DNA from 2 places in the Lentibacillus juripiscarius genome. Region 1 is predicted to be linked to the other one. Evidence: riboswitches for the same ligand, from Rfam matches in the RefSeq annotation. Region 1 holds a riboswitch; the other holds the start of a gene.
The links. Region 1 has a riboswitch for S-adenosylmethionine ahead of metK (methionine adenosyltransferase). Riboswitches for the same ligand answer to the same signal wherever they lie in the genome.

Region 1 (4,582 bases):
CCATTCGGGCTCCAGCCATGCTCATCATCGCCAATCAGACGCCGGTACGGATCAGCAGAAAGGGTCGTCTTACCTGTTCCAGACAGTCCGAAAAACAGGGCCACATCCCCCTCGCGTCCGACGTTGGCTGAACAGTGCATCGATAATACATCACGTTTTGGCAGCATGTAGTTCATGACAGAAAAGATGGATTTTTTAATTTCTCCCGCATATTCTGTTCCGCCAATCAGCACAATTCGTTTGTCGAACGAAATCAGAATAAACGTTTCAGAGCTAGTGCCGTCAACTTCCGGGTCTGCCTTGAACGTCGGGGCAGATATCACGGTAAATTCCGGCTGATGCTCTGCTAATTCGTTTTCGGTTGGCGTGATGAACAGCTGACGAGCAAACAGATTATGCCATGCATATTCATTAATCACCTGGATAGGAAGCCGGAAATTTTCGTCTGCTCCAGCAAATCCTTGAAAATGGAACAATTCATTTCTATCATGTAAATAGGCCGTCACTTTTTCCAGCAGATGATCAAAGGTGGCCTCATCGATAGACTGGTTGACATCCCCCCAGTCAACATCTTCACTAGTACCGTCACGAACAATATATTTATCTTTCGGGGATCGCCCTGTATACTCACCTGTATGGGCACTGACAGCTCCCGTTGCACTTAGAACGCCTTCAGAGCGTGACAAAACTTTTTCGACCAGCCGCGGTACAGTCAGGTTTGACTGCAAATGAGGGTGTGTCAGTAAATCCCTGGTCAGCAATGTATCTTCTTTTGTTTTCATTTGTGATACCTACCTTTTACACATATTATTTAAACAAAAAACGTTTGATCACCTGAATCTGCTTATTAGTATAACACATTTGAAAAATTAGTCCACACTAATCTTGGAATTATTTATATGAAATTTTTATGTCAATGTTCCTCCCAAGTGCGAAATAAGTTGACATCGGAAAAGGAATTCGATACGATAAAATTCGAGCGGATACTCTCTTATTCAGAGCTGGTGGAGGGACAGACCCAATGAAGCCCGGCAACCGTCACGATGCGTGAAAAGGTGCTAATCTGAAGCAAGGATAAGTCCTTGAACAATAAGAGCGAAAGGCCTCATTCCTTTCCTCATGATGCAGGAAAGGTTTTTTTGTTTGTAAATGATAAGTGCGTGTTTAAAAGGAGAATAAACCAGACTTTTTAAACAGCCTCTATAACTGAAAAGATGGAGTTCCGTACCACAATCCAAGGGAGGACATGGCCATATGGCTATTAAACGTCGATTATTCACATCTGAATCGGTGACAGAAGGCCACCCGGATAAAATTTGTGATCAGATATCAGATGCCATATTAGATGAAATACTAAAAAAAGACCCCAATGCCCGGGTTGCATGTGAGACAACTGTTACTACAGGGCTCGTGTTGGTTTCCGGAGAAATTACAACGACAACGTACGTGGATATTCCTGCGCTTGTACGTCAGACGATCAAGGATATTGGCTATACACGGGCTAAATTTGGCTTTGATGCAGAAACATGTGCAGTACTCACAGCCATCGATGAGCAGTCACCGGATATTGCCGATGGCGTTGACAATGCACTGGAAGCTCGTCAGGGGAAAATGAGTGACGAGGAAATTGCCGCAATTGGTGCAGGAGACCAAGGTCTGATGTTTGGCTATGCCTGTGATGAGACAGAGGAATTAATGCCTTTGCCGATTTCATTGGCGCACAAGCTGGCAAAACGACTGGCAGATGTACGTGAGGAGAACATACTGGAATATTTGCGTCCTGACGGAAAAACCCAGGTAACTGTTGAATATGGTGAAGATGGTGAGCCAATTAGGATTGATACGATTGTTATTTCAACTCAGCATCATCAGGATGCTGCAGTAGAACAGATTGAATCGGATATGATTGAACATGTCATCCGACCAGTCGTGCCGGCCCATTTGCTGGATGAGGAGACCAATTATATTATTAACCCTACAGGACGCTTTGTTATTGGTGGTCCGCAGGGGGATGCAGGTCTAACCGGAAGAAAGATAATCGTTGACACTTATGGCGGCTATGCACGTCATGGCGGTGGAGCTTTCAGTGGAAAAGACTCGACGAAAGTGGACCGTTCAGCAGCGTATGCGGCACGATATGTTGCTAAAAACATTGTAGCTGCCGACCTGGCAAAAGCCTGCGAGGTGCAGCTGGCCTACGCAATTGGTGTGGCAGAACCAGTATCAATCTCGGTGAATACATTTGGTACTGGTGCTGTGGACGAAGATACCCTTGCAGATGCAATCCGGAAAGTATTTGATCTTCGTCCGGCAGGGATTATCCGTATGCTGGATTTGCGGAAGCCAATTTTTAAAAACACGGCTGCGTATGGCCATTTTGGTCGGACGGATGTTCTGTTTCCATGGGAAAAAACAGACAAAGTGGATGAACTCGGAGCACTGGTAAAAAACTGATGATAGATACGGGAAAGGTGCAGAAAATTGTCTGCATCTTTTTTGTGTACAAAACACCTGTAATTTCAACATATTTTTAATCGTTATAATTGCTTTTAATGTGGTATAATCTGAAGGATGCAACATGATGAAAGTGAGGCAAACAAAATGTGCGGTTTTATTGGAATACTACGCGGCAGACCCGCTGCACCAGATGAAGAACAGAAAACAGCTTTTAAACAGCAGAATAACCTTATGACACATAGAGGACCGGATGATGAAGGGTATTATCATGACGCATATGTATCATTCGGATTCAGACGCTTAAGCATTATCGACATTGATAGTGGTCAGCAGCCGTTGAGCTGTGATAGTGAAACAATTTGGCTTCTGTTCAATGGGGAAATTTATAATTATGTTGAATTGCGGGATGAGCTGGCCGCAGAAGGATACCAATTTGAAACAGAATCAGACACGGAGGTTATCGCCGCGTTATTTAAAAAATACAGGGAAAAGGCATTTGAGCATTTGCGCGGCATGTTTTCCATTCTTCTTTGGGACAAGGAACAGGAAACACTGTACGGTGCACGCGATCCATTCGGTATTAAGCCGCTGTTTTACCGGGAAACAGATGAAGGAACAGCTTTCGCATCTGAAAAGAAAAGTATCTCCCTTATGATGGAAAATGAAGCGGTTAATACGGAAGCGCTGCAGCATTACTTAAGCTTTCAATTCGTCCCGGAACCAATGACGATGACAACTGGAATTCAAAAAGTGGAACCAGGTCATTACTTTGTACAAAAACCGGGCGAAAAGATCACTTTCCACCGTTATTGGCATGCGGAATTTCACCCTGTATTGATGGACAAGCAGGATTGGATTAAACGAATCCGGGATGTCATGTTTGATTCGGTCAACATGCATATGCGCAGTGATGTACCAGTTGGATCGTTTCTGTCCGGTGGCATTGATTCCACGATTATTGTAGCTTTGGCAAAAGAGTTCAATCCGGATATTAAGACATTTTCGGTCGGCTTTGAACGGGAAGGTTATTCCGAAATTGATGTTGCAAAAGAAACGGCTGAGAAACTCGGTGTGGAAAATATAGCGTACCGCATTACACCCGAAGAATATGTGGAAAAACTTCCGAAGATTATGTGGCATATGGATGATCCATTGGCAGATCCAGCCTGTGTACCACTATATTTTGTAGCGCGGGAAGCAAGGAAACATGTCACTGTGGTCTTATCCGGTGAAGGATCAGATGAATTGTTTGGCGGCTATAACATTTACCGTGAACCGGACTCACTGAAAATGTTTGATTCAATCCCGGCTCCTGCCAAAGATCTGTTGGCCAGAGTGGCAGATGTCATGCCGGAGGGGGTTCGCGGCAAAAGCTTCCTGGAGCGGGGAACAACACCATTGCGTGATCGCTATATCGGCAATGCCAAAATGTTTGAAGATGACGAGAAACAGGCATTCCTCAAAACGTTCCAAGACGATATATCCTATAGACAAATAACCGAAAAACTATATGACCGGGTAAGTGATTATCCGCTTGTAAATCAAATGCAGTATATTGATATTCATACGTGGATGCGCGGGGATATCCTGCTGAAGGCAGACCGGACAACGATGGCGAATTCCCTTGAACTTCGCGTCCCATTCCTTGATAAGGAAGTGTTCCGAGTTGCAAGTACACTGCCGCAAGATTTAAAAATTGCCAACGGAACGACAAAAAGTATCTTGCGCGAGGCTTCGCGTGGTATCGTCCCAGATCACGTGCTAGACCGTAAAAAGCTTGGTTTTCCAGTTCCAATTCGCCACTGGCTGAAAAATGAACTGCATGACTGGGCGAAAAAACTGATTCGTGAAAGCGAGACCGATCATTTGCTGCATAAATCGTATGTTTTTGATCTCTTAGACGCTCATTGTCAGGGAAAAGGCGATTACAGCCGTAAAATATGGACGGTACTCATGTTTATGCTGTGGCATCAGATTTTTGTAGAAAAGAAATTTGACATAAATGAGCTGAGTAAACCGGAACAATTGATTGGAACAGCAATAAAGGCTGATTAAAGGTTGATATAGGTTAAACAACAGGCGATCACGCTGGCTGAAAGCGTGATCGCCTGTTTGCATGAGGCGG
Region 2 (4,582 bases), on a different contig from region 1:
CTAAGGTGGAGTACGAATGATTTAGTGTGTTTTCAGTTATAAGTTCGTATATTAAGCAAAAAAAGTATTTATGAAATTCATTCGTTATTCTAAAAAATTCTTTTAGGAAGCCTCTGAATCAGCAGTTGTCATACACGGAGACTCCTGCGGGTGAACAACTGCGACAGTTGAAAAACTATAAAGATAAGAAAAGTCCCTTATCGTTTATCTATTTTGTTCGAAACATAGTCCCCTATAAATTGGAACAAGAACACAATAAGTACAATAAGAACAGTACATATGAAGACAACATCAAATTCTCGACGCTGGAATCCGAAGAAGTACGCATAGTTACCAAGTCCCCCGGCACCGATGACACCAGCCATCGCTGTATATCCAATCAGATTGATTGACGTGACGGTTATACCTGAAATAAGTGCCGGCATTGATTCTGGCAGCAGCACACGGAAAATAATCGTTCGCGTTTTAGCACCCATCGCTTTCGCTGCTTCCACAACCCCTTTGTCCACTTCCTTTAGGGCAATTTCAACGAGTCTTCCATAAAATGGTGCCGATCCGATAATCAGTGCGGGCAGTGCTGCGTTCGGACCGCGAATGGTACCGATTAGAAAATCAGTAAATGGGAAAAGCAGCAAGATTAAAATGATGAACGGAATCGCCCGGAACACGTTTACTACAGACGCCACCAAAAGATTCAGTACTTTGCTTTGCCATATACCGCCTTTCATTGTCAGATAAAGGAACAGCCCCAGCATGATTCCAAAAACAAACGTACCGACAAGTGAAAGAATCGTCATATAGAATGTTTCATAAGTCGCTGTCCAAAGCTCCTGTAATTCAATATTCGGAAACAATTCATTCCACATTCCGAATCACCTCCACTTCCACAGAGGTTTCATCCGCTAAATACTGCACTGCCCGGTCCATTTCATCCGGTTCGCCATCCATTTGTACGAACAGAGTTCCATATGCGTCATGCTGCATTTGTGTAATTTTCCCCTGTAAAATATTGATATCAATGGAGAACAGCTTTGCCAGTTTACTAATAAGCGGCTGATTCGCCGTTTCACCAACAAAATGTAATCTGAGAAGCCTGCCGGTGCTACTGGCGCTGAACAGTTTTTCTATATCATCATCTTCTTCATTGGACCCCATAACTTGTTCAACGAATTTCTTGGTGACTTGCTGCTGAGGCCGCAGAAATACATCCAGCACATCACCCTGTTCCACAACTTTTCCATTTTCCATAACAGCAACCTGTTTACAGATCTTCTTGATGACATGCATCTCATGCGTAATCAAAATGATGGTTAAGCCCAGCCTTTCGTTAATATCCACAAGCAGATCCAGAATGGCGTTCGTCGTCTCCGGATCAAGTGCGGATGTTGCCTCATCACACAAGAGCACTTTCGGTCTGTTGGCAAGCGCTCTGGCAATTCCGACACGCTGCTTTTGCCCGCCACTCAGCTGTGACGGGTAAGCATGTTCCCGTCCTGCCAGTCCGACGAGCTCAATCAGTTCCTGGACACGATCCTCACGTTCACGCTTAGGGACACCCGCTATCTCCAGCGGAAAAGCAATATTCTCCTTGACCGTCCGTGACCATAACAAATTAAAATGCTGGAAAATCATCCCAATATCCTGGCGAGTCATTCGAAGCTGACTGGAATTTAAAGCTGTTATCTCCTGTTCATCGATGACGATTTCCCCTCCGGTCGGTTCTTCCAGACGGTTCAAAAGCCTTACAAACGTACTTTTTCCAGCCCCGCTATACCCAATCACTCCAAAGATGCCGCCTTCATTTATATCAAGGGTTAAATCATCGACAGCTTTAATCTGGTTATTCGTTGTTGTAAATGTTTTGCTCAAACCCTTTATCGAAATCAACTAGATCAGATCCCCCTTTACTGTTCAAATTTAAAATAAAAACGCCTTTCTGCAAGAGAACAGAAAGACGTATACACAACTACAATCATTTCGTTCTCTTATCTGCCAAAGCAGCTACTTTGCAGGAATTGGCACCTTTCAAACAAAATGCATTTGAGGTTGCCGCGGTTTCATAGGGCCAGCCCCTCCACCGCTCATGATAAGAGTATGCTTATTTAATTTAGAATCAATAATAAAAATATTAGCAGTTCCACCCGACGCTGTCAATACAAATCAACCGTCATTTGCAAATAATTCTGGTTTATATTTCATCAAATAGCTGTAGATGTTCGGTATGGAATGAAATGCATAGACTTTTTCTTTTATCTCTCCGTTGTCTTTAAACAGTAAACACGGTACACTTTCAATTTGATAGTCCTGCATGTATTGAGGATGTAGTGACGCATTCATTTCATAGAAAATATTTTCCTGATGAACAGACTCAATTTTGTCCAGCATGGTTCTGGCCAGCGCACATGTGCCACAAAATGGGGTATAAATATATAAAATGTAATGATCTTTTTCCAGGTCGTTTTCTTGTATCTGCTGCAATCGAATCACCCTAAGCCAAAAATATCGGATTAACTGCAATCTCAGCGCCTACAAGTGCTTCTGCCAGCATGTGGACAGGTGTAGCCGCCACCTCCCGAAATTCACTTTCAATATGGATATGCCGGGCATGTGGAAGTTCATGGGTTAGCTGCCGGCGGATTTTGCTGCCTGAATCATCCTCATCAACCAGTATATAAACATCCCGGTTGTCCAAATCGTGCTTGTCAAGCAGTTCATCCATTTTTTCAACACCCAGTGTCCCATGTGTGCATATAATTTCGGTATCCTCATCGGTAAGCACTTTTTTGATTTGCAGCTTATCTGTTAATCCTTCCACTATAATAACTTTTTCGCTGCTATGTGTCATTCGCGTTGCACTCCTTAAAGAGAACATTTCTTATTCTTATGTCCAATTAAGCATATCCTATGATTTCCAGCGTCATTTTTAATTGTACAAAAAAACTGACTTGCACTACCTTAGGCAAGCCAGTCATACGTTTTCACGAGGAAAATTAATCTTCTTTAACCGCTGCTTCATATTGCTCAGCAGACAATAGGTTATCAAGATCCGCTTCATTAGCCGGTTCCACAACAATCATCCATGCTTTATCATATGGCGATTCATTGACAAATTCCGGGCTGTCTTCCAGTTCCTCGTTAATTTCGACTATTTTTCCGGCAATCGGAGCGTACAGCTCAGAAACCGTCTTGACGGATTCAACACTGCCAAATGGCTCATCGGCTTCAATTTCTTCACCTTCCTCAGGCAGCTCAACAAAAACAATATCTCCAAGCTCATCCTGGGCAAAATCAGTTATCCCGATGCGTACTTTTCCGTCTTCTTTCTTAATCCATTCATGCTCCTCTGTGTATAGCAGGTCTTTCGGCAGGTTCATGCAAATCCCTCCATCAACATAATATCATTTTCAGCATACTAGGTTCATGCCTATTTTTCTAGTATTCAATCTTATTTTTCCAGCCAATATTCATTAAAGGTCTCTTCTTTGAAACCAACTGTTACCTTCTCCCCGTCCGTGATAATCGGCCGTTTGATAAGCATGCCATCCGAAGCAAGCAATTCTGCCATTTCTTCAGTACTTGCATCCTTTATTTTGTCTTTAATATTCTGTTCACGGTACTTTTTGCCGCTTGTGTTGAAAAATTTCTTTGCCGGCAGACCACTTTTAGCAATGAAATCAAGCAGCTGTTCTTTAGTTGGTGGTGCGTCCACAATATGTACGTCCGTATAGGCAATGTCGTGGTTATCGAGCCACTTTTTTGCTTTCTGACAGGTGCCACACTTAGGATACCAATAAAACGTTAATGCCATGTGCTTCCCCCCTTTACTTTTCATTGTTGGTCAAGTTCATTATAGCAAAGAAACTAGCGGATGGGCGAGCTGAACTTTGAAATTTCGGAGATTCCCCTGTGAACATCGGGATGTTGATTGTGAACTTCGGGATTTTAATTGTGAACTTCAGCCGAATTTGTGACAACTTCAGCCAAATCCAATATAAACAAGCAAAAATGCCCCACAAGTAAGCGAGGCATTTTGCAACTTTTTCAATTAGACGACATATTGTTCTTCTTCAATAATCGTTTCTGCAATGGCCCGTTTTTTGGAAATGACATCAATTGGTGTGTGGCGGGTCAGTTTTCGCAATGATGACAGCATCATGCGCAGCGTATCGCCTGATTCGGCAGCAATTAACGTTTCTTTCGCATCGGCTTCCATCCGGTTGAATGCTTCCTGGACGTATACTTGTGTATAAAGAAGCTTTTGCTTGTGTTTTTCCACGCCGTCTTTACCGATTGCTTTTTCCGTCCGAAGAATGGCTGATTCCATGTTGTACACTTCATTGACCATATCTGCCAGATTGACGAGAATCTCCTGTTCGTTTTCGAGTTTTTGCATATATTTCTGAGCAGCGAGTCCGGCACCGAGCAGCACCATTTTCTTAGCACTTTGCAGCAAATATTTCTCCTGTTCGAGCGGGGCGTCACCAGGTTCTTCCGGCATCAGCATCATGAGCTCTTCCTGCAGCTGCTGGGCTTTGTCAAGAAGCGGCAATTCCCCTTTCAACGCTTTTTTCATCAGCGTTCC

Region 2: another riboswitch for S-adenosylmethionine. It lies ahead of ACFSUO_RS11055 (methionine ABC transporter ATP-binding protein); the one in region 1 lies ahead of metK (methionine adenosyltransferase).

What each region holds. Positions count from the first base shown of each region.
Region 1 is NZ_JBHUNA010000013.1:57,647-62,228, forward strand. Features, by position in the region: gene pckA (phosphoenolpyruvate carboxykinase (ATP)) at 1-782, opposite strand, end outside; SAM riboswitch class I at 989-1,096, shown strand; gene metK (methionine adenosyltransferase) at 1,255-2,454, shown strand; gene asnB (asparagine synthase (glutamine-hydrolyzing)) at 2,602-4,512, shown strand.
Region 2 is NZ_JBHUNA010000022.1:57,591-62,172, reverse strand. Features, by position in the region: gene ACFSUO_RS11060 (methionine ABC transporter permease) at 198-866, opposite strand; gene ACFSUO_RS11055 (methionine ABC transporter ATP-binding protein) at 856-1,887, opposite strand; SAM riboswitch class I at 1,983-2,093, opposite strand; gene ACFSUO_RS11050 (thioredoxin family protein) at 2,161-2,487, opposite strand; gene ACFSUO_RS11045 (toprim domain-containing protein) at 2,489-2,845, opposite strand; gene gcvH (glycine cleavage system protein GcvH) at 2,991-3,374, opposite strand; gene ACFSUO_RS11035 (arsenate reductase family protein) at 3,446-3,808, opposite strand; gene ACFSUO_RS11030 (acyl-CoA dehydrogenase family protein) at 4,046-4,582, opposite strand, start outside.